Regions from separate parts of the Pantoea sp. X-Soil-ISGK-421 genome, predicted to be linked through region 1. Evidence: predicted binding sites of a transcription regulator. Region 1 holds the regulator's gene; each other region holds the start of a gene.
What was found. Region 1 encodes CRP, which controls carbon source genes, mostly activating them, when cyclic AMP is high. Its sites were predicted from a motif close to ATGTGANNNNNNTCACAT; they were not measured.
Positions count from the first base shown of each region.

Region 2: focA (formate transporter FocA) is a predicted target of CRP. The motif match lies at 2,026-2,043, and genes of this name have one in related genera.
Region 3: ompW (outer membrane protein OmpW) is a predicted target of CRP. The motif match lies at 4,529-4,546, and genes of this name have one in related genera.
Region 4: mlc (sugar metabolism global transcriptional regulator Mlc) is a predicted target of CRP. The motif match lies at 3,898-3,915, and genes of this name have one in related genera.

Region 1 covers NZ_AP035979.1:3,730,870-3,736,769, forward strand. The annotation lists gene AC6I8K_RS17300 (hydrolase) at 1-968, shown strand, start outside; gene AC6I8K_RS17305 (YheU family protein) at 971-1,189, shown strand; gene AC6I8K_RS17310 (phosphoribulokinase) at 1,251-2,120, shown strand; gene AC6I8K_RS17315 (OsmC family protein) at 2,201-2,605, opposite strand; gene crp (cAMP-activated global transcriptional regulator CRP) at 2,910-3,542, shown strand; gene AC6I8K_RS17325 (YccS/YhfK family putative transporter) at 3,601-5,679, shown strand; gene argD (bifunctional acetylornithine/succinyldiaminopimelate transaminase) at 5,676-5,900, opposite strand, start outside.
Region 2 covers NZ_AP035979.1:1,421,888-1,427,787, reverse strand. The annotation lists gene ycaO (30S ribosomal protein S12 methylthiotransferase accessory factor YcaO) at 1-1,737, shown strand, start outside; gene focA (formate transporter FocA) at 2,100-2,960, shown strand; gene pflB (formate C-acetyltransferase) at 3,030-5,312, shown strand; gene pflA (pyruvate formate lyase 1-activating protein) at 5,477-5,900, shown strand, end outside.
Region 3 covers NZ_AP035979.1:2,190,287-2,196,186, reverse strand. The annotation lists gene cls (cardiolipin synthase) at 1-359, opposite strand, end outside; gene AC6I8K_RS10225 (YciY family protein) at 522-695, shown strand; gene AC6I8K_RS10220 (hypothetical protein) at 711-881, opposite strand; gene AC6I8K_RS10215 (YciI family protein) at 885-1,181, opposite strand; gene tonB (TonB system transport protein TonB) at 1,386-2,114, shown strand; gene yciA (acyl-CoA thioester hydrolase YciA) at 2,165-2,584, opposite strand; gene AC6I8K_RS10200 (septation protein A) at 2,639-3,178, opposite strand; gene AC6I8K_RS10195 (YciC family protein) at 3,238-3,972, opposite strand; gene AC6I8K_RS10190 (YkgJ family cysteine cluster protein) at 4,000-4,416, opposite strand; gene ompW (outer membrane protein OmpW) at 4,663-5,295, shown strand; gene AC6I8K_RS10180 (BON domain-containing protein) at 5,342-5,656, opposite strand.
Region 4 covers NZ_AP035979.1:2,059,177-2,065,076, reverse strand. The annotation lists gene AC6I8K_RS09625 (sugar transporter) at 1-829, opposite strand, end outside; gene AC6I8K_RS09620 (hypothetical protein) at 1,195-1,452, opposite strand; gene ynfM (multidrug efflux MFS transporter YnfM/SxtP(Kp)) at 1,621-2,877, opposite strand; gene AC6I8K_RS09610 (LysR family transcriptional regulator) at 2,972-3,868, shown strand; gene mlc (sugar metabolism global transcriptional regulator Mlc) at 4,003-5,220, shown strand; gene bioD (dethiobiotin synthase) at 5,326-5,900, shown strand, end outside.

The DNA.
Region 1 (5,900 bases):
AGCGCTTTAAACCACTGCGCGGATTCACTAACGCGCATCTGCAAACGCTGCTGCCGCGCATTCTACGTCGCCGCGTTACCTTACGTCCGCACTGGCAGCGTCTTGACCTGCCGGACGGCGATTTTGTTGATTTAGCGTGGAGTGAAGACCCGGCGCAGGCGCGTCATAAGCCGCGCATGGTGATGTTTCACGGTCTGGAAGGCAGCTTTCGCAGTCCCTACGCGCACGGCCTGATGCAGGCGTGTCAAGCGCGTGGCTGGCTGGCGGTGGTAATGCACTTCCGCGGCTGCAGCGGCGAACCGAACCGCTTAAAGCGCATCTATCACTCCGGTGAAACCGAAGACGCAACCTACTTTCTTAACTGGCTGCAGCGCGAATGGGGCACCGTGCCAACCGCCGCCGTCGGCGTATCCCTGGGCGGCAACATGCTCGCTTGCCTGCTGGGTCAGCAAGGTCACGATGTACCGATTGATGCGGCCATTGCCATCTCGGCGCCGCTGGCGCTCGAGCCATGCAGCACCAAACTGGATGTCGGCTTCTCGCGTTTCTATCAGCACTATTTGCTGACGCGGCTGAAGAAAAACGCCACGCGTAAATTACACGCCTGGCCCGGCACGTTGCCGGTCGATCTCGCCCAACTGCGCGCTTTTCGCCGCTTACGCGAATTTGATGATGCGATAACCGCACGTGCGCACGGTTTTATTGACGCGAACGACTATTATCAACGTGCCAGCGCGATGCCGCTGCTGACCGGCGTGCGTAAACCGCTGCTGATTATTCATGCGCAAGACGATCCCTTTATGACCGATGCGGTTATTCCGCAACCTGACCAGCTTTCAGCATCGATTCAGTATCAACTGACGCAGCAAGGCGGCCACGTTGGCTTTGTCGGCGGCACCTTGCTTAAACCGAAAATGTGGCTGGAACAGCGCGTACCCGATTGGCTCTCAACGTATCTGGATGTGTAATTGTGATTATTCCCTGGCAAGAACTCGAAGCGGACACGCTGGAAAACCTGATTGAAACCTTTGTGTTACGCGAAGGTACTGATTATGGCGAGCAGGAACGCAGTTTACTGCAAAAAGTTGCCGACGTGCGCCGCCAGCTGGAGCGTGGCGATGTGGTGCTGGTGTGGTCGGAACTGCATGAATCCATCAATATCATGCCAAAAGGTGAATTCCGCGGCTGATGCACCCCGCGGCAATTCGTGGTAACAATGCTCATCGCCGGACCTCACAGGGAGCTCTGTTATGTCAGCCAGGCATCCAATTATTGCCGTTACCGGTTCCAGCGGCGCCGGAACCACTACCACCAGCCTTGCCTTCCGTAAGATTTTCCAGCAGCTGAATTTGCATGCAGCGGAAGTAGAAGGCGACAGTTTCCATCGCTTCACGCGTCCGGAAATGGACATGGCGATCCGCAAGGCGCGCGATCTGGGTCGCCATATCAGTTACTTCGGCCCGGAAGCCAACGACTTCGGCTTGCTTGAGCAGACGTTCAGGCATTACGGCCAAACCGGTTTGGGCGAATCGCGTAAATATTTGCACACATACGACGAAGCCGTGCCGTGGAATCAGGTGCCGGGCACTTTCACCCCCTGGCAACCGCTGCCGGAGAACACTGATGTGCTGTTCTATGAAGGCTTGCACGGCGGCGTGGTCACGCAGCAGCAAAATGTCGCAGAGCATGTCGATTTGCTGGTTGGCGTAGTCCCGATTGTTAATCTTGAGTGGATTCAGAAGCTGGTGCGCGACACGGGCGAGCGCGGTCATTCGCGTGAGGCGGTGATGGATTCGGTGGTGCGTTCGATGGAGGATTACATCAACTTCATCACGCCACAGTTCTCACGCACCCACATTAACTTCCAGCGTGTGCCAACCGTTGATACGTCCAACCCATTTGCGGCACGCGAAATTCCGTCGCTCGACGAAAGTTTCGTAGTGATTCATTTCCGCGGTCTGGAAGGCATCGCGTTCCCCTATCTCCTGTCGATGATTCAGGGATCGTTTATCTCCCACATCAATACGCTGGTGGTGCCGGGCGGAAAAATGGGACTGGCGATGGAGCTGATTATGCTACCGCTGGTGCAGCGACTCATTGAAGGGAAGCGGATTGAGTGAGTGTCATTGGTCGCCATGAATGGCGACCCTACGAAATGAGAGCGTTTTGTAGGGTGCGCATTAATGCGCACCTGCCAGCATTAAAGCGCGATCACTTCGTAGCTATGCGTAATTTCCACGCCTTTGCCCAGCATGATCGCCACCGAGCAATATTTTTCCGCTGACAAATCAACAGCGCGTGAAACCGCCTTGTCGCTCAACGCTTTGCCGCTGACGATGAAGTGGAGATTGATGTGGGTAAAAATACGTGGCGCTTCTTCCCGACGTTCTGAAGTGAGTTTCACTTCGCAATCGGCGACATCGCTGCGCCCTTTTTGCAGGATCGACACCACATCAATAGCGCTACAACCGCCCGCCGCCATCAGCACCATCTCCATTGGACTTGGCGCTTTATCACCGGAATTACCGTCCATTAATACCTGATGGCCGGATGAGGATTCTCCGAGAAAGGTCAAACCTTCCACCCATTTCACTCGTGCCTGCATTATTCTTTCTCCTGAAGAGGCGGTTTTGCCGCCAGAGTACGCTTTCACCTGACAAACAGCAATCCAGAGTAATCCCCCTTCTGCTGAAGCGAGACAACACAAGACAGCTCGCTAAAGCTGTGCTACAAACAGTGCTGAAAATATTTTCGTCATTACAGACGAAGGCGGGAAGAATCAAAAGCGTAGCTTAAGAGTCCACCCGGAATAATTTTTCCTTTACTGGAAACGCTCGACGATTAAACCGCCTGACAGGGAAAAATGCCCCCTGTATTTTGGGCACGATTACAACAGAGGATAATAGCGAATGGTTCTCGGCAAACCGCAAACAGACCCTACACTCGAATGGTTCCTGTCCCATTGCCATATTCACAAATATCCATCCAAAAGCACGCTCATCCATCAGGGTGAGAAAGCGGAAACGCTGTACTACATCGTGAAAGGTTCCGTAGCGGTACTGATTAAAGATGAAGAAGGCAAAGAGATGATTCTCTCCTATCTCAATCAGGGAGATTTTATCGGCGAACTCGGTCTTTTCGAAGAAGGCCAGGAACGCAGTGCTTGGGTGCGTGCGAAGTCTGCCTGCGAAGTGGCTGAAATTTCATACAAAAAATTCCGTCAGCTGATTCAGGTAAACCCGGATATTTTAATGCGACTTTCGTCGCAAATGGCGCGTCGTCTGCAAGTGACATCTGAGAAAGTGGGCAACCTTGCCTTCCTCGATGTGACCGGACGTATCGCGCAAACGCTGCTAAATCTGGCCAAACAGCCAGATGCGATGACTCACCCGGACGGGATGCAAATCAAAATCACCCGTCAGGAGATTGGTCAGATCGTGGGCTGCTCACGCGAAACCGTGGGTCGTATCCTGAAAATGCTGGAAGATCAGAATCTGATCTCCGCACACGGTAAAACCATCGTCGTTTACGGCACCCGCTAATTTCTTCTCACCCACGGCGTGATGGCAACATCGCGCCGTTTCTATTTGCGATGAGCTGATGTGGCGCCGAATCATCTATCATCCTGAAGTTAACTATGCGCTGCGGCAAACGCTGGTGCTGTGCCTGCCTGTGGCTCTCGGCTGGCTGTTTGGCGATCTGCAAAAAGGTCTGCTGTTCTCGTTAGTGCCTGCCTGTTGCAATATGGCGGGGCTGGATACGCCGCACAAACGCTTCTTCAAACGCCTGATTGTAGGGGGTTCGCTGTTTGCCACCGGCAGTTTCCTGATGCAAATCCTCACCGCGTACCAAATTCCGCTGCCGCTGATTTTGCTGGCGCTGCCGCTGCTGATTGGCGTGACCGGTGAAATCGGCCCACTGCATGCGCGCCTGCTCCCCGCGACGTTAATCGCCGCCATCTTTACGCTCAGTTTAGTGGGACGCATGCCGATGTGGGTGCCGCCGCTGCTCTACATAGGCGGCACGCTGTGGTACGGCTTGTTCAACTGGTTCTGGTTCTGGCTGTGGAAAGAGCAGCCGATGCGCGAATCGCTTAGCCTGCTGTTCCGTGAGCTGGCCGATTATTGCGATGCCAAATACACCTTACTGACGCAGTTGACCGATCCGGAAAAAGCGCTGCCCCCCCTGCTGGCACGCCAGCAAAAGGCGGTCGATCTCATCACGACCTGCTACCAGCAAATGCACATGTTGTCGGCCAGCCGTGATAACAGCCACAAACGTCTGACACGCGCTTTTCAGGTGGCGCTGGATTTACAGGAACACATCTCGGTGAGTTTGCATCAGCCCGAAGAGGTGCAAAAGCTCGTGGAGGAGAGCCACGCCGAAGCGGTGATTCGCTGGAACGCCAAAATCATCTCAGCCCGGCTGCGCGTGCTGGCCGATGCGATCCTCTACCATCAATTACCCGATCGTTTTCACATGGAGAAACAGCTCGGCGCGCTGGAGAAAATTGCGCGCCAGCATCCGGATAATCCGGTCGGCAACTTCTGCCTGTATCACTTCAGTCGCATCGCCCGCGTGTTGCGCACGCAGAAGCCACTCTACACACGTGACCTGATGGCCGATCGCCAGCGCCGTTTGCCGCTGTTGCCGGCGTTGCGCAGTTATCTGTCGTTCAAATCTTCCGCGTTACGCACCGCCGCTCGTTTCGCCGTGATGCTGATGTTTGGCAGCGCGTTGGCGCTGTTCTTCAACATTCCCAAACCTTACTGGATTCTGATGACCATCATGTTCGTCAGCCAGAACGGCTACAGCGCGACACGCGTGCGTATTCAGCACCGTGCGCTGGGCACCTTTGCGGGTTTGCTGATCGCTGCCGCCTCGCTACAGCTGGCGGTGCCGGAATCGATCACGCTGCTGTTTATGCTGGGGATCACGCTGGCAAGTTATCTGATCACGCGGAAATATTATGGCTGGTCGATGATTGGCTTCACCGTCACCGCAGTGTATTCGCTGCAGCTGCTGTCACTTAACGGCGCGCAATTTTTACTGCCACGCATGATGGATACCCTGATGGGCTGTTTGATTGCCTTCGCCGGGATGATTTGGTTGTGGCCGCAGTGGCAAAGCGGGCTGCTGCGCAAGAACGCACACGATGCGCTGGAAGCGTATCAGGATGCCTTGCGACTGTTGCTGGGACCGGAACAGTCGCCCGAGAAACTGGCTTATCAGCGCATGAAGGTTAATCAGGCGCACAATGCGCTGTTCAACTCATTGAACCAGGCATCGAGCGAGCCGGGCTTTAACCTGCAATATCTAAAAGATATGCGCATGTGGGTAACGCACAGTCAGTTCATTGTCGAGCATATTAACGCCATGACGATCCTGGCGCGCGAACACACCATGTTGACGGCGAAGCTGGCAGAACGTTATCTGCAATCCTGTGAAATCGCGCTGCAGCGTTGTCAGCAGCGGCTGGCATATGACGGGCCGGGCAACGACAGTAATATTCTGGAGGCGCCGGAGAATCTTAATGAAGGGCCGGTGACGATTGTCGAACAGCATGTGAAGCGGATCTTGCAGCACCTTAACGTCATGCACACCATCTCTTCACTGGCGTGGAGCCAGCGACCGCATCATGGTCGCTGGCTCAAGGTGTTACGTCCTAAAGCGGATTAAGCGGCCAGTACCTTTTCAATCGCGCGGGCGAAACGCGTCATGCCTTCGGCGATATCGGTAGGTTCAATCACCAGTGACGGCACAAAACGAATCACATCGGTGCCCGCAGTGAGAATCATCAGCCCTTCCGCTGCGCAAGCGTTGAGAATGTCACGCGCTTTGCTGGCAAACTGCGGCTTCAGCGCGGCCCCCATCAGCAGACCTTTGCCGCGAATCTCGCT
Region 2 (5,900 bases), 2.3 Mb from region 1:
GGAAAAGACGCCGCACTGGAAGATTCCATTGCACGCTTCCAGCAGAAACTGCAAGACCTTGGTTTCAATATTGAAGAAGCTTCCTGGCTGAATCCGGTGCCACACGTCTGGTCAGTGCACATTCGCGATCGCGACTGCCCGCTGTGCTTTACAAATGGCAAAGGTGCCAGCAAAAAGGCCGCTCTGGCTTCTGCGCTGGGTGAATATTTTGAGCGTCTCTCGACCAACTACTTCTTCGCCGATTTCTGGTTAGGTAAATCAATCGCCAATGGTGATTTTGTTCACTATCCGAATGAAAAGTGGTTCCCGCTCACAGAGGATGACAGCCTGCCGGACGGCATTCTGGATGCGCGTCTGCGCGAATTTTACGATCCCGAAGAAAGCCTGGGGGCTTCTGAGCTGATTGATCTGCAATCGGGCAATGACGAGCGCGGTATTTGTGGTTTGCCCTTTACTCGTCAATCTGACCAGCAAACGGTTTATATCCCGATGAATATCATCGGTAACTTGTACGTTTCGAACGGCATGTCTGCCGGTAACACCGCGAACGAAGCGCGTGTGCAGGGCCTGTCTGAAGTTTTTGAGCGTCATATCAAGAATCGTATCATCGCGGAATCTATTAGCCTGCCAGAAATCCCTGAAGCAGTGATGCAGCGTTACCCTGACGTGATTGAGGCGATTGAACGTTTGGAAGCGGAAGGTTTCCCAATTTTCTCTTATGACGCTTCTCTGGGCGGCAAATATCCGGTGATTTGTGTAGTACTGTTTAATCCGGCAAACGGCACCTGTTTTGCTTCCTTCGGCGCACATCCCGACTTTGGCGTGGCGCTAGAGCGTACCGTAACCGAACTGCTGCAAGGCCGTGGTTTGAAAGATCTCGACGTGTTCACTCCACCGACATTTGACGATGAAGAGGTGGCAGAGCACGCTAATCTGGAAACGCACTTCATTGATTCAAGCGGTCTGATTTCCTGGGACCTGTTTAAAGACGATGCGGATTATCCCTTCGTTGACTGGAGCTTTGCAGGTACGACTCACGAAGAGTTCGACACCCTAATGGCGATCTTCCGCGCGGAAGACAAAGAAGTATACATCGCCGATTACGAACATCTTAGCGTGTACGCCTGCCGTATAATCGTGCCGGGCATGTCGGACATTTATCCGGCAGAAGATCTGCTGCTGGCGAATAACAGCATGGGCGCACCGCTGCGCGAAACGCTGCTGGCGTTGCCAGAAAGCCAATGGGAACCCGAAGCTTATCTCGATCTGATCGTGCAGCTGGATGAGGAAGGTCATGATGACTTTACCCGCGTGCGCGAACTGTTGGGTCTTGCATCTGGTAAAGACAATGGCTGGTATACGCTGCGTATTGGTGAGCTGAAAGCGATGCTGGCTTTGGCCGGAGGCGACCTGGATCAGGCGCTTATCTGGACTGAATGGACGATGGAATTCAATCAGTCAATCTTTAGTGAAGAGCGCGCTAATTATTATCGCTGCCTGCAAACTTTGCTGTTGCTGGCGATGGAAGAGGAGCGCGATCCTCTTCAATACCATCGCGCCTTTGTTCGTATGTATGGACAAGCAGCTGTTGATGCAGCTTCCGCCGCAATCAGTGGTGAAGCGCCATTCTATGGATTGCAAGCTGTCGATCTGGACCTGAAAGCTTTCCCTGCGCATCAGTCCCTGTTAGCTGCCTATGAAAAATTGCAGACCGCTAAACGTCGTTATTGGGCATAAAAATAAACTTCACTCATTAATGATTATTGATAAAAATTAGCGGAAGCGTAAATGGCACTGATAAAATCAGTGCCATTTTTTTATAAGGGTTATGCATAGAGAGTAAAATACATTATTAAATAACAGTTCAGCTTCAATCGTTAATGAAATTTAACAGAACCAAGCCTTCACCACCATCCCCTTCAACTTATTTTGCATTAATTAAAAATTATTTATTTCATTAAATTCAGTGGTTTAATATAAAAAAAGACTAATTATCGCTTCGCTTATCGTCAACCTTCCGGGCAAATATGATCCACATCAATTTCTGACCTATACTCCTTTGTTAGTATCTTTACAGGCAATTTTTGGAGAGCGTTAGTGTGAAAGCTGACAACCCTTTTAATTCATTATTACCGGCGGCAATGGCGAAAGTTGCAGAAGAAGCCGGCATATATAAAGCTACTAAACGTCCTTTAACTACATTCTTCCTTGCCATCACTGCTGGCGTATTTATCTCAATCGCGTTTGTCTTCTATATCACTGCTACCACCGGAAGTGGAGCAATGCCCTATGGCATAGCAAAACTGATCGGCGGCATTTGTTTCTCGCTAGGTTTAATGCTGGTGGTGGTTTGCGGTGCTGATTTGTTCACCTCAACCGTGCTCATCGTAGTGGCTAAAGCCAGCGGTCGAATTACCTGGCTGCAGTTGGGTCGACATTGGTTGACCGTTTATATTGGAAACCTGTTTGGCGCGCTGTTCTTTGTCGCGCTGATCTGGTTAGCCGGAGAACACATGGTGGCGAATGGTGCCTGGGGTTTGAACGTCCTGCAAACCGCTGACCATAAAATGCATCACACCTTTATTGAAGCTGTCAGTCTCGGCACCCTCGCCAATCTGATGGTTTGCCTGGCAGTATGGATGAGTTACTCCGGTCGCAGTTTGATGGATAAGATGTTTGCGATGATCTTACCGGTAGCGATGTTTGTCGCCTGCGGTTTTGAACACAGCATCGCCAACATGTTCCTGATCCCAATGGCCATCGTTATTCGCGATTTCGCCAGCCCTGAATTTTGGCAAATGGCCGGTGCCAGTGCCGCACAGTTTCCATCACTTAGCGTTAGCGATTTTATTCTTAATAACCTTATTCCCGTGACCATCGGCAACATTATTGGCGGCGGATTATTAGTCGGTTTGACCTACTGGGTAATCTATCTGCGTGGTGATGAGCCGGTGCATTAATGAATTAGTACGGGCGTGCTGAGTCAGTGCGCCATACGTCAAAGTCTCCCTAAATAAGGCAGGTATATCATGTCCGAACTGAATGAAAAAATGGCGTCAGCCTGGGAAGGATTTAGCGCCGGCGAATGGCAGAATAGCGTCAACGTCCGTGACTTTATCCAGAAAAACTATACACCGTATGAAGGCGACGAATCCTTCCTTGCAGGCGCGACTCCAGCAACCACTAAATTGTGGGACAGCGTGCTTGAAGGCATCAAAATCGAAAACCGCACTCACGCGCCGGTTGATTTTGACACCGATCTGGCATCAACCATTACCTCTCACGATGCGGGGTACATCAGCAAGTCCCTGGAAAAAATCGTTGGCCTGCAAACTGAAGCGCCTTTAAAACGTGCCATTATCCCGTTTGGTGGCATCAAGATGGTTGAGGGCTCATGCAAAGTTTATGGCCGTGAACTCGACCCAGCGCTGAAAAAAGTCTTTACCGATTATCGTAAAACCCACAACCAAGGCGTATTCGATGTTTATACCCCAGACATCATGCGCTGCCGTAAATCAGGCGTGCTAACTGGCCTGCCCGATGCTTATGGTCGTGGCCGTATCATTGGGGATTACCGTCGCGTTGCGCTGTACGGCATCGACTATCTGATGAAAGACAAAGTCGCGCAGTTCAACTCTCTTCAGAGCGATATGGAGAACGGTGTAGATCTGGAAGCCACCATTCGTCTGCGTGAAGAGATTTCTGAGCAGCACCGCGCGCTGGGTCAGATTAAAGAGATGGCCGCTAAATATGGTTCAGATATTTCGCTGCCAGCCACCAATGCACAAGAAGCAGTTCAGTGGACTTACTACGGCTATCTCGCTGCGGTTAAATCACAGAACGGTGCAGCGATGTCCTTTGGTCGCGTATCGACCTTCCTGGATGTGTACATCGATCGTGATATTCAGGCAGGTAAACTGACTGAAGAAGATGCTCAGGAACTGATTGACCATCTGGTGATGAAACTGCGCATGGTACGCTTCCTGCGTACGCCTGAATACGATGAGCTGTTCTCTGGTGACCCAATCTGGGCAACAGAATCACTGGCCGGTATGGGCGTCGATGGCCGTACGCTGGTGACCAAAAGCACCTTCCGTTTCCTGAATACGCTTTACACCATGGGTCCATCTCCGGAACCAAACATGACCATTCTGTGGTCAGAAAAATTGCCAGTTAACTTCAAGAAATACGCGGCAAAAGTTTCTATCGATACGTCATCATTACAGTATGAGAATGATGACCTGATGCGTCCTGACTTCGACAACGATGACTATGCTATCGCCTGCTGCGTTAGCCCAATGATTGTCGGTAAGCAGATGCAGTTCTTCGGCGCGCGTGCCAACCTGGCAAAAACACTGCTGTATGCAATCAACGGTGGCGTTGATGAGAAGCTGAAAATGCAGGTGGGTCCGAAAGAAGCTCCCATCACTGACGAGATTCTTGATTTCGACATCGTGATGGAGCGCCTGGATCACTTCATGGACTGGCTGGCTAAGCAGTACGTCACCTCCCTGAATATCATTCACTACATGCACGACAAGTACAGCTACGAGGCTTCACTGATGGCGCTGCACGATCGTGACGTTTATCGCACCATGGCATGTGGTATCGCAGGCCTATCTGTTGCGGCTGACTCACTCTCTGCCATCAAATACGCCAAAGTGAAAACCATCCGTGATGAAGATGGCTTAGCGGTAGATTTTGAGATTGAAGGTGAATATCCGCAGTTTGGTAACAACGACTCGCGTGTTGATGATATGGCCTGCGATCTGGTTGAACGTTTCATGAAGAAAATTCAGAAACTTCAGACTTACCGTAATGCGGTACCAACACAATCGGTACTGACCATCACTTCAAACGTGGTTTATGGTAAGAAAACCGGTAATACCCCAGATGGTCGTCGTGCTGGTGCGCCATTCGGGCCGGGTGCTAACCCAATGCACGGCCGTGATCAGAAAGGTGCGGTAGCTTCACTGACCTCAGTAGCGAAACTGCCATTTGCTTACGCGAAAGATGGCATCTCTTATACCTTCTCCATCGTGCCAAATGCACTGGGTAAAGATGACAACGTGCGTAAAACTAACCTTGCTGGCTTGATGGATGGGTATTTCCACCATGAAGCCAACATTGAAGGTGGTCAGCATCTGAACGTTAATGTGATGAACCGTGAGATGCTGTTGGATGCCATGGAACATCCTGAGAAGTATCCGCAGTTGACCATTCGCGTCTCTGGTTATGCTGTACGCTTCAACTCGCTCACTAAAGAGCAGCAGAAGGATGTAATTACACGTACATTCACTCAGTCGTTGTAATCACACTTTAATGAGATTAATAGGCTCCTGCGGGAGCCTTTTCTCCACAAGTCTATTTTGCCAGTTTGCTAATTCTGGCGGCCTGGCAAAATCGACTTTCACTTTTAGAGCACAACAGAGATTGTGCTGCCTGATGTTCAGGCTCACCTGGAGAACCCATCGCAATGTCAACCATCGGTCGTATCCACTCTTTTGAATCCTGCGGCACCGTTGATGGCCCAGGCATCCGCTTCATTACCTTTTTTCAGGGCTGTCTTATGCGCTGTCTGTATTGCCACAACCGCGATACATGGGATACGCATGGTGGAAAAGAAGTTACTGTCGAGGAGCTGATGAAAGATGCGCTCTCTTATCGCCACTTCATGAATGCATCGGGCGGTGGCGTTACGGCATCGGGTGGTGAAGCGATCTTGCAAGCGGAGTTCGTGCGGGACTGGTTCCGCGCTTGCCAGGCAGAGGGTATTCATACCTGCCTCGATACCAATGGCTTTGTGCGCCGCTATGATCCGGTAATCGATGAGTTGCTGGATGCTACTGATTTAGTGATGCTCGACTTAAAACAGATCAATGATGATGTGCATCAGATTT
Region 3 (5,900 bases), 1.5 Mb from region 1:
TGATTACCTTTTACGCCCGCAATGCCTTGACGATGGCGGCACAAATCAAATAAGGAACGCGCCACGTCGCTGTGTTCAGTGGCGAAGATATGCCGGCACTGCTTGAGATCGTTGAGCCATTTGGCAGTGGACGGCCACATGGTGCGCGCGCGCTCGGCACGCCGTTTACCTAAATGCAGTTCACCAAAGGAGAGATAGGCGATTATACCCACCAGCGGCAGAATGTAGATGATCAGCAGCCAGGCCATTGCCGAGGTGACTGCGCGACGTTTCATCAGAATACGTAGCGTGACACCCGCAATCAGCAGCCAATAACCAAACAGCAGCAACCAACTGATTAGGGTATAAAATGTGGTCATTAAGTGGACGTCCTGTTCGCGCTTTGTTGTGCAAAGTTTACGTGCTGATCACAGGTAGTGAAACCTTTAATCCTGAATGATGTTTCGATGAAGCTTTCGATTTGGTATTTCCCAACAGATCTTTATAATCCCTGCCGAGTTTAGCCTGTCTGAGAGGATGTGATGAGACGCAGTAAAAATGAAGTGGCACGCTGGAGAATGTTACGTCAGGTACACCGTCGTCGTTCTCGTTGGCTGGAAGGGCAGTCGCGTCGCTATAAACGCATTCACACTATTCGTCATCAGGTGGCGCAGCAGCATCGACGCTCCATCCTGTTTATCTCGCAAATGATTTAACGGCTTACGCGGTCATTATGCACCGCGCAACACCAGCATTATATTGACCATTTGCACTGCTGCGGCCAGCACAATCATCATCACGATGTGCTGCCGAGCGTGGCGCCAGCCTTGCCGACGCCATACCCAAAGTGCTCTGCCGATGAGGGTTAATGCCATCACCAGCAGTAAAACTGACTGCCACATAAATTAGAAGACGCGTTTGAATGGCTTAACCGCGACTTTTTCATAAACGCCTGCAGCGATATAGGGATCATCCTTGGCCCATGATTCAGCGACTTCCAGTGAAGAGAATTCGGCGATAATCACGGAACCGGTGAAACCAGCCGGGCCTGGATCGTTACTGTCCACCGCTGGCAGCGGACCCGCAGCAATCAGTCGACCTTCATCCTGCAACAGCTTCAAACGAGCAAGATGCGCGGGACGTACCGAATTGCGTTTTTCCAATGAATCAGCGGTATCTTCCGCATAAATGACGTAAAGCACGATGGGATACTCCCGTTAGACTTGCCGAAATTGCGTGACACGTTAAGTGATCGTTAATCAGAGTGCAAACGAAAGATAAATACGCAGTCATTCAGCGCAATCAGGGTTAAAAAAGGCCTTTCTACGGGCGCTTTTACATCCCTTATTGAAACTGATTGCTATTTGCATTTAAAATCTCCCCTTCACTCAATGAATATGAATGATATGACCACGTTGACTATGCCTTTGCCTACACGTACCCCTATTGCTGTAATTTTATCCGTGATACTTCACGGTTCGTTGATCGCTGGCATTCTCTATGCATCGTTTCATCAGGTCATTGAAGTTCCAAAAGCGTCTCAGCCCATTAGCGTGACGATGGTCGCGCCGGAGGTGCAACCGGAACCCGCACCGGCTGAGGTCACACCGCCGCCGCCAGAACCTGAGCCAGAGCCAGAAGTGGCACCAGAGCCGCCAAAGGTTGAGCCCGTGCCGATTCCTAAGCCAGAACCGAAGCCGAAGCCAAAACCGAAACCAAAGCCAAAGGTTGAGAAGAAAGTTGAACCGAAACCGCGTCAGGAAGTGAAGCCGCAGGAAAATCCGTTTAAACAGGAAGCGCCGACCACGCAGACGCGCCCAACGACAGCACCAAAGGCGAATCCGACCGCAACACCGAGCATCTCTGATGGCCCGAAGGCGATGAACGTCAGCAAGCCTGCTTATCCGGCGCGAGCGTTTGCATTGCGCGTTGAGGGACGTGTGCGCGTGCAGTTTGATGTTGATAGCGAAGGTCGTGTGGATAACGTTGAAATCTTGTCGGCTGAACCACGCAATATGTTCGAACGTGAGGTTAAGCAGGCGATGAAGAAATGGCGCTATCAACCGGGTCGTCCAGGCAAGAACCTGACTATGAATATTGTGTTCCGCATCAATGGCGGCGCCAATATTGAGTAAGCACTCTTGGTTGAGAGGAAAAAAAGCGGTCAGTTGACCGCTTTTTTGCGTTACAGATCGCTTAAATTGCTTCTGCCGGGCGGCAGAGGGCGAGATTGCCCGGTGTTGTCAACGGCGACGTAGACAAATACCGCTTCGGTTGCGCAGTAGGTCTGTCCGATAGGCTCGGACGATACTTTTTTAATCCACACTTCAACATTGATGGTCATAGAACTGTTGCCGGTACGGATGCAGCGCGCGTAACAGCTCACCACATCACCAACCGCCACCGGTTTTAAGAACGTCATTCCGTCCACGCGCACGGTGACGACGCGCCCTTCGGCAATCTCTTTGGCCTTGATTGCGCCGCCCATATCCATCTGCGACATCAACCAGCCACCAAAAATATCACCGTTGGCATTGGTATCCGCTGGCATGGCCAGAGTACGCAATACCATCTCGCCTTGCGGCGACTTATGTTTTTCGTCCATTGCTCAGTTCTTCTGCAGGTGAAGAGAAGCCCGACGCTGTCGGGCGGAGTGGCATTATTTTTGTTCTTGTTGCGGCATCTGTCGCCAGATATACACGCCGCTTAACAGGGTAAAGAGCAGGGTCAGGCCGGTTAGACCGAACACTTTAAAGTTAACCCAAAATTCCTGCGATAACCAAAACGCAACATAAATATTCGCTAAGCCACAGGCAAGGAAGAAGATTGCCCAGGCAATGTTGAGGTTGCGCCAAACCCCTGATGGCAGTTGCAACTCTTTACCCAACATGGTTTGGATAAGCGGTTGCTTCATGAACCACTGACTATAGAGTAGCGCGACGGCAAACAGAGAATAGATAACCGTGACTTTCCATTTGATGAATTCATCGTTATGGAACACCAGCGTCAGGGTGCCAAAGACCGCAACCAGCACAAAGGTGAAAATGGTCATTTTTTCCAGCTTGCGGTAAAGCACCCAGCTAACGACCAGCGCCAGACCGGTGGCAACGATCAATGCGCCAGAGGCGACAAAGATGTCGTAGAGCTTGTAGAAAATGAAGAAAACCACCAGGGGAAGAAAATCGAGTAACTGCTTCATAGCGTTTCCAATTAGGGCAGGAGCATTCAGTTATGGCGCTCGGGTGAGCGCCATAACGATTAACGTAACAGCATATACAGCCGGTACAGATAGATAATCAGCACAGCGGAGACCATATTACCCAGCGCGTTCAACACCACGGAGGCGATATTCGCTGGCAGTACGGTCAGTGATGAAAAGAAGAACATCAGCACGATTTTGGCCAGTAGCCACAGAACTATGGCGGGTGCGATAACCTTAATATTCTTCCAGGCGAGACGCATGCTGGCGCGCATTGCGCCAATCACGCCAAGCTTTTCATTGGCAAGAATCACCGGCGCCAGCGAAAACAGGATGGCCAGAATCACACCGGGCACCATCAGCACCATAAAGCCCAGTTGCACCAGCAGGGTGATCAGGAAGGTTTGCAGCAGCAGCTTAGGCAGGATTGGCGCAGAAGCACCAATAGCGCGCAGCGCGCTGACACGTTGTCCGCCCGATACCATCGGGATCAGGAGCAGCATGCCGCCCAGCAGCAGCGTGTTGCCTACCAACGCTGCAAAGGTGCCAGCAGCGGAAGCACGCAACAAAATACGCTGCTGATCCGGAGACATATTTTGTACCAGCTCAAACAGCGACGATGCGCTGTCATCTGACTGGCTCAACAACGAGAGCTGGTCTTCATCTGGCGTTAACGCGTGGCCGACGATCACAGTAATGAACGAGGTCAGCAGCGCCAGCAGTAAAATAGTAACCAGCTGATGGCGCAAAAAATTTCCTGTGTCACGGTATAACGAGCTTGCCGTGATAGACATGTAAACTCCTTGAAAGAACCGGATTAATTAACCCGGCGATTGTACATGTTCTACTGGCGTGCTGGCACCCGCATTGCGATAACTTTCTGTCATCTCAGGTAAAGAAGGGTTAAAAAGCGCAGGAAGACCGTAGCGAGCACGGGCGCGATCGCAGGCTTCGTTCAGTTCACCGTTCTCGCCGGACATCGAAAACTCCCGACAGGGCGAAGGGCGCTGCTGATAAATGCCGCAGGAGACGCAGCCGCCGACCTCGCCCTGCAGCGCAACACAGCGCGGCTGGCGTTGGTTGGTGCCGCGCATATTGCGCATAAACGGGGTTAACGGTTCGGTTAATTCAACCGGAACGGCACCGGCGCCATCATCGGCTTCGGCCCAGTAAAAAGAGACACGGAAGTGCGCGCAGCATGCGCCACAGGTCACGCAAGGATTTAGTGAATCGCTCATCTGATCGCCCGCCACCTCTAAGGCATCGAACCAAAATCACACAGGGAAAAGGTAAAATAATCACGGCGAAAAATTTTCGCAAGCGGACTTTTATTACGCGCTGTAAAGCCAAAATTGATCTGAATCAATTCATTGTTTTTTAAGTGATTAATTTATATTGATGCAGATGATCTTTTACCAAAAAAGGGGTAAATGTTGTGCCGCATTCAACATTGAGACCCATCTTTATTTGGCAAAGGAGTGATTATGAAACTGGCAAAATGCGCACTGCTGATGGCGCTGGCAATTCCGCAACTGGCTCTGGCTCATGAAGCCGGTGATTTCTTTATGCGCGCAGGGAGCGCCACCGTCCGTCCGACCGAAGGCTCTGACAATGTGCTGGGTATGGGCGGCTTTAACGTAAGTAACGATACGCAGTTGGGTTTGACCTTTACCTATATGGCAACGGATAACATCGGCGTTGAGCTGCTGGCTGCAACCCCGTTCCGTCATAAGGTTGGCCTCGGCGCCACCGGAAATCTGGCCACCGTGCGCCAGCTGCCGCCAACGTTAATGGCGCAGTACTATTTCTTTGATAGCAAAAGCAAAGTCCGCCCGTACGTTGGCCTCGGTATCAACTACACCACTTTCTACGATGCCAAATTCAATCAAACGGGTGAGGATGCTGGTTTAAGCGACCTGAGCGTTAAAGATTCCTGGGGCATGGCGGGCCAGGTGGGTCTGGATTATCAAATCAACCGCGACTGGATGCTGAACGCATCGCTGTGGTACATGGACATTGATACCGAAGTGAAATTCAAAGCTGGCGGTGAGCAGCAGAACATCAACACGCGTATTGATCCGTGGGTGTTCTTCTTTGGTGCGGGATATCGATTCTGATCGGCAACCAGAAATGAAGCGGGCGACCAGAAGGTCGCCCGTTGTGTTATTTGATCTGCATATTGTTAACCACAGATTTCACGCCCGCTACACTACGCGTGACAGAAACCGCGCGATTTGCCATCTGCGGTGAGCTAACAAAACCGCTCAGCTGAACTTTGCCCTTAAAGGTTTCCACGTTGATTTCCGTGGATTTCAGCGCTTCGTCATTAAGCAGCTGAGCCTTCACTTTGGTGGTGACTACCGTATCGTCGATGTAACCGCCAGTGCCTTCTTTAGTTGCTGTTGGTGCACATGCGCTAAGAGCCAGCGCCATTACCGCAGCCATCATAAATCCTGCAACGACTTTGAAAAATTTCATTGTTTATCTCCCTGTCTTAGATGATGTTTCGCCGCAACGGGGCGGCGCAGTTAATTGTGGTCTGGCGTTGCGAAATCGGCAAATCGCCGCGTGCAAAAAAGATGAAATTAGCTGATTTATGCCATTTATTGATCTCATTGCGATTATAGCTGGCCGGAAAAGCGAAGACTAAGGGGGAGATGGGCAGAGGGATGTTTGTGAGGGTAGTAAGGCCTTATCCGCGTCGACGAATAAGGCCCTGAAT
Region 4 (5,900 bases), 1.7 Mb from region 1:
GCATCGCCGAAGGAAATTTATTCCCCAGCGTACTAAACAACACGCTGCCGATAATTCCCGCCGATCCAAACAGCAGTAAAAGCAGGGTGGTGAAATTATCGTCGGCATTGGCAACAATCTGCATAAAGGGTTCGATGTAGCTGTAAGCGGTGTAATGTGCCGTCACCACTACCGTGACCAAAATGTACATCGCCACCAGCGCTGGGCGGCGGAATAGCATCGGCACGCTGCTCAGTGACCCGGTGTGCTCGCTCGGCAGACGCGGCAGTATGCGCATTAGCAAGATCATCAACACCAGGGCGGAAAGGCCGATCATGCCGAAGGTGGTGCGCCAGCCAAGATATTGACCAACGATACGACCAATCGGCACGCCCAGCACCATCGCCAGCGCGGTACCGGTTGCCAGCATACTCAGTGCCTGCGTTTTTTTCCCCGCCGGCGCCACGCGAATCGCTAGCGAAGCGGTAATTGACCAGAAAACGGCGTGCGCTAAGGCAATACCGATACGTGAGATAACCAGTGAAGTGAAATCCCATGCCACGGAAGAGAGCACATGGCTGGCCACAAACACAATGAAGAGCACCGCTAACAGCAAGCGTCGCTCAATGTTGCGGGTTAGTAACATCAACGGCAGCGACAATAAGGCCACAACCCACGCATAGATAGTCAGCATGATGCCGACGTCAGCAGTTTTCATGTCATAGCTGGCGGCGATATCCGACAGCAGGCCGACCGGTACGAATTCTGTGGTGTTAAATACAAAAGCAGCAATGGCCAGCAATACAACGCGTAGCCAGGCCGTTTTACGGGAAACAGTAGTAGATTGCATGGATTTCAAATCTGTCAGACGGCGAGTGAAAGGGCGAGGTGGCACCCCATAAAGTGACCTGAGTCACAAATTTACGCTATTGTGGAGCATTAATGAGCGGAGGGAAACCGTTTGTCGGGATTTTATTACTGAATATTTTTTATCGCGAAAGTGGTTGTTAATAGCCTGAGGTTATTAGGCTTTCTGCTTACAACGCGAGAGTGACTTAGAGCGATAGCAGTGGGAAAGAGGCGACTGGACCCAACGACGGTTTTGCAGCGTTAAGGTCCAGTCATTATTACATTTAAATTTATTGTTATTGTGTAACGCCTCAGTCGTGCTTAACAAAAGAGCTTAAGCACATGGCCATTCTCAAATCATGATTATCAGAGTCGCACCATGTGTTTTAGTGCCACGCTATTTTGAGTCGTCATGTTTTTTTTTACATTAACCGGACAGCAATGCTCGCAGCCCAGCGCGCTGGCATAAAATTTACGGGCTTGCTGAATGGCGGCATTTGGCGTGTAAAAAGTACCAAGAAAACGGCGTACCTCATCGGCGGGCAAGAACGGGCAACCCGTTGCATGTACTACATGGTTGTCGTTATAGCCGGCGTGCTTATCGACGTAATAATAGCGTTCCATCTAACGTCCTCATTGCTGTGAAATAATAAAAGTCTAACTATTGTTGGAATGGAATGAATTATAGCGATGAATGGACGTTTTGTTTTATCTGGGACTGTGAGATCGGCGCATGGCGTGATTGAGAGAAGAGAACGGGGCACATCAGCCCCGTTTAACAGATGAAAGGTATTACAGTTTTCGGCACTGCAAACGCCAACCGACCAGCAAAGCCATTAATAATAGCAGGCTAATGAATGCGGTTACGCCCATCCAACCGTAACTGTGCCAGAATACGCCGCCCAACGTACCCGCCACGCTGGAGCCAACGTAATAGCTGAACAGATAGAGTGAAGATGCCTGGCCTTTAGCACGACGCGCACGCGGGCCAATCCAGCCGCTGGCAACAGAGTGTGCCGCAAAGAATCCGGCGGTGAACAGCATCATGCCGGGCAAAATTAGCCACAGTGAGTCAAACGCTGTCAGCAGCAATCCCGCTAGCATAATCGCAGTAGCGCCGATCATCACGGGAGCGCGCCCAAAGCGGCTGGTCATCGCACCCGCTTTCGGGGAACTCCATGAACCCGTCAGATAGACCACCGAGAGCAAACCCACCACCGCCTGGCTCAGCGACCACGGCGCGCTTAGCAGGCGATAACCAATATAGTTGAACAGGGTGACGAACGCGCCCATCAGCAGAAAGCCTTCAGCAAACAGCAGCGGCAGACCTTTATCGCGCCAGTGCAGACGGAAATTGATCAGCAAACTGCGCGGACGTAATGAGGCCGGACGGAAATGACGTGACGCGGGCAAAATTTTCCAGAACATCAGCGCGCCCGCCAACGCGAAGCAACCAATGACGCCTACCGCAACGCGCCACGAGAAGAAATCGGTCAATACACCGGTTAACAAGCGTCCGCTCATGCCGCCTATCGAGTTACCGCTAATATACAGTCCCATGGAAAAGGCGATGACGCGCGGATGAATCTCTTCACTTAGATAAGTCATGCCAACGGCCGCAACACCGCTCAGCGATAACCCAATCAGCGCGCGCATCTGCAAAATCCCTTGCCAGCTGCTCATGGTGGCGGAAATCAAGGTACAGATGGCGGCCAGCATTAACGCGGTAACCATTACCGATTTACGCCCAATCGCATCCGACAGCGGACCAGTAAACAGTAAGCCCAGTGCCATTAAGCCGGTCGATAACGAGAGAGAAATGCTGCTTTGCGCCGGGGAAACGCCAAATTGCTGCGAAAGCACCGGCAGAATGGGCTGCACGCAATAGAGCAGGGCGAAAGTAGCAAGGCCGGCGGAAAACAAGGCCAGCGTCACGCGCATAAACTGCGGCGATCCGCGTTCAATCCATTCTGAAGGGGTTGTAGCTGGAGCAGGCTTTACGGATAACTCGTCTTCATCGAGTATCACCGCCTGGGAAGAGCGACTCACGGAACATCCTCGTTTAAGCAATCATGGCGTTACTGTAGGAAAGGGATAATAGGTTGTACAATATATTAATAATCTCAAATAAGACGTTTAAAATATGAATGTAGAGTTGCGCCATTTACGCTATTTCATTGCCGTCGCGGAAGAACTGCATTTTGGGCGGGCCGCGCAGCGACTCAACATTTCGCAGCCGCCGTTAAGCCAGCAAATTCAGCAACTGGAACAGGAAATTGGCGCGCAGCTGTTTACCCGCACCAATCGCAGCGTACAAATCACGCCCGCCGGTGCGCTGTTTTTACAGGACGCGCGAGCCATTTTGCTGCAAGTCGAACAGGCTGCCCGTCGCGCTGCGCGCGTGCATACGGGACAGGAAGGTGAGTTGCGTATTGGCTTTACCTCCTCAGCTCCCTTTACCGGCCTGGTTTCAGATGCGTTGTATCAATTCCGCCAGCGTTGGCCGGAAGTGCACATTCAGATGCAGGAGAACAACACGCGGCAGCAACTGGCGCCTTTGCACGATGATCGACTGGATCTTGGCGTGATGCGCAATACGCCGCTGCCCAACGATTTGCAGCACCGCGTATTACTGCGCGAACCGCTGTGTGCGGTGGTGCATTGGGCGCATCCGCTGGCCGATGCTGAGTCGATTTCTATTCAGGCGTTAACCAATGAGCCATTTGTGTTTTTCGATCCGCAGGGTGGCACCGCGTTATACGGTGAAATCCTGGCGCTGCTGCATCGCTATCAAATTAAACCCTTTATTACTCAGGAAGTGGGCGAGGCGATGACTATTCTGGGCCTGGTGGCAACAGGGCTGGGCGTGTCGATTCTGCCGGCGTCATTCCGTCGGGCGCGTCTGGCCGATGTGGTGTGGATCCCTTTACAGGAGAGTGACGCGATTTCTGAGGTTTGGTTGGTCTGGTCGGCGACGCGAGAACCAACGGCGCAAATGACCAACATGATGTCGTTGATGCTGCAAAACGCGGAGAATTAACCCAACGCATTAAGTTGGGGGCAAAGTTTATGTGCGATAAATCACATTTCTAATCAAATATTTGACGTTCCCAGCCAATCTGCATCACCATAGCTGTTGTTTATTTAGAAGCGCGAAAATAATGGGAGTAGGGCGTGAATCTGTACAGTCAACCTGGTCATATTGATCAGATAAAACAGACCAACGCAGGTGTGGTTTACCGACTGATTGACCTTTACGGCCCGATTTCGCGTATTGAGCTTTCTAAACGTGCCCAGTTAGCACCCGCCAGCATTACCAAAATCGTGCGTGAAATGCTCGATGCTCATCTGGTACAGGAAACCGAATTTCAGGAACCGGGCAGCCGCGGTCGCCCAGCGATTGGTTTGATCCTCGACACTCTCGCCTGGCACTATCTCGCCGTACGCATTCAGCCCGGATTCATTACGCTGACGCTGCGCGATCTCAGCAGCCGTGCATTGCAGGAAGATCGTTTGCCGCTGCATGCCACCGCCGAAAAACCGCTGCTGCAAACCTTGCAGGAGATGGTGAATGACTTCTTTATTCGCCATCAAAGCAAACTGGAACGGTTAACCGCCATCGCCATTACCTTGCCGGGTTTGATCAACGCCGCTTCTGGCATAGTGCATCGTATGCCGGGTTACGACGTTCAGGATATGCCGCTGGCAGAAACCCTGGCGCAGCGCACCGGTTTACCGGTGTTTGTGCAGCATGACATTTCTGCCTGGACGTTAGCCGAAGCGTTGTTTGGCGCATCCAGTGGCGCGCAACACGTGATTCAGATAGTGATTGATGAAACCGTCGGTGCCGGCGTGATCAGCGGCGGACAATTGCTGCATAAAAATGGTCGAACGCTGGTGGAAATAGGCCATACGCAAATCGATCCTTACGGCCAGCAATGCTACTGCGGCAATAACGGCTGTCTGGAAACCGTCGCCAGTATCGGAAGTTTGCTTAATCTCACGGCACAGCGTTTGCCGTCGCAGCCCGACAGTTTATTGCATCACACGCCGTTGACGATCGAAAGCTTATGCGAAGCGGCACAGCAGGGTGATCGCTTGGCTCGCGATGTGATTGCTGGCGTAGGACATCATATTGGCCGCATGCTGGCGATGATGGTAAACATCTTTAATCCTCAACAAATCCTTATCGGTTCGCCGCTAAATAAGGCCGCTGATGTGCTTTTCCCTGCGGTGAGCAGTACCATTCGTCAGCAGGCATTGCCTGCTTACAGCCGTGAAATCCAGCTCACACCAACGGCTTTCAGCGATCCTGGCACCTTTGGTGGCGCTGCACTCATAAAAGATGCGCTCTATAGCGGCCATTTATTGGTAAAACTGTTGCAGGGATAATTAAAGCTCACCTTAAGTTTGTCCTAACGCAATCTGCCCGTGAAAACATTTCCTTAAACTGCCTCCTTCGCACGTTACACATCGCTTTAATGAAGGAGGAAAAGGGTGAAAACGCTTTTTGTCACCGGTACCGACACCGCGGTGGGTAAAACCGTGGTATCTCGCGCGTTATTGCAGTGCTTTGCCAAAGCGAATTTATGCGCTGCAGGTTTCAAACCTGTCGCCAAAAGCGCGCAACTCACACCTGAAGGCTTACGTAATAAAGACGCACTGTTGTTACAACAGGCTTCGGGTCTCACGCTTACTTATCCCGCCGTTAATCCTATCGCTCTGGAAGAGGATGAAATCAGCACCAGCTCGTCGCTAAGCATTGATTATTCATTGCTTAGTCGCAGCCTTAACGATTTGCAGGAGCGCGCCGCTCGCGTGGTGGTGGAAGGCACCGGCGGCTGGCGCAGTTTAATGAATGACTTGCAGCCTTTATCGCATTGGGTGCGTCAGGAGAATTTGCCGGTTGTGTTGGTTGTCGGGATTAAGGAAGGTTGTATCAGCCACGCTTTACTGACCGCCGAAGCTATTGCTCAGGATGGGTTGCAGTTGGTGGGTTGGGTGGCAAACCGTATTAATCCCGGTCTGGCGCATTACGCTGAAATTATTGATGTTCTTAGCAAAAAACTGGG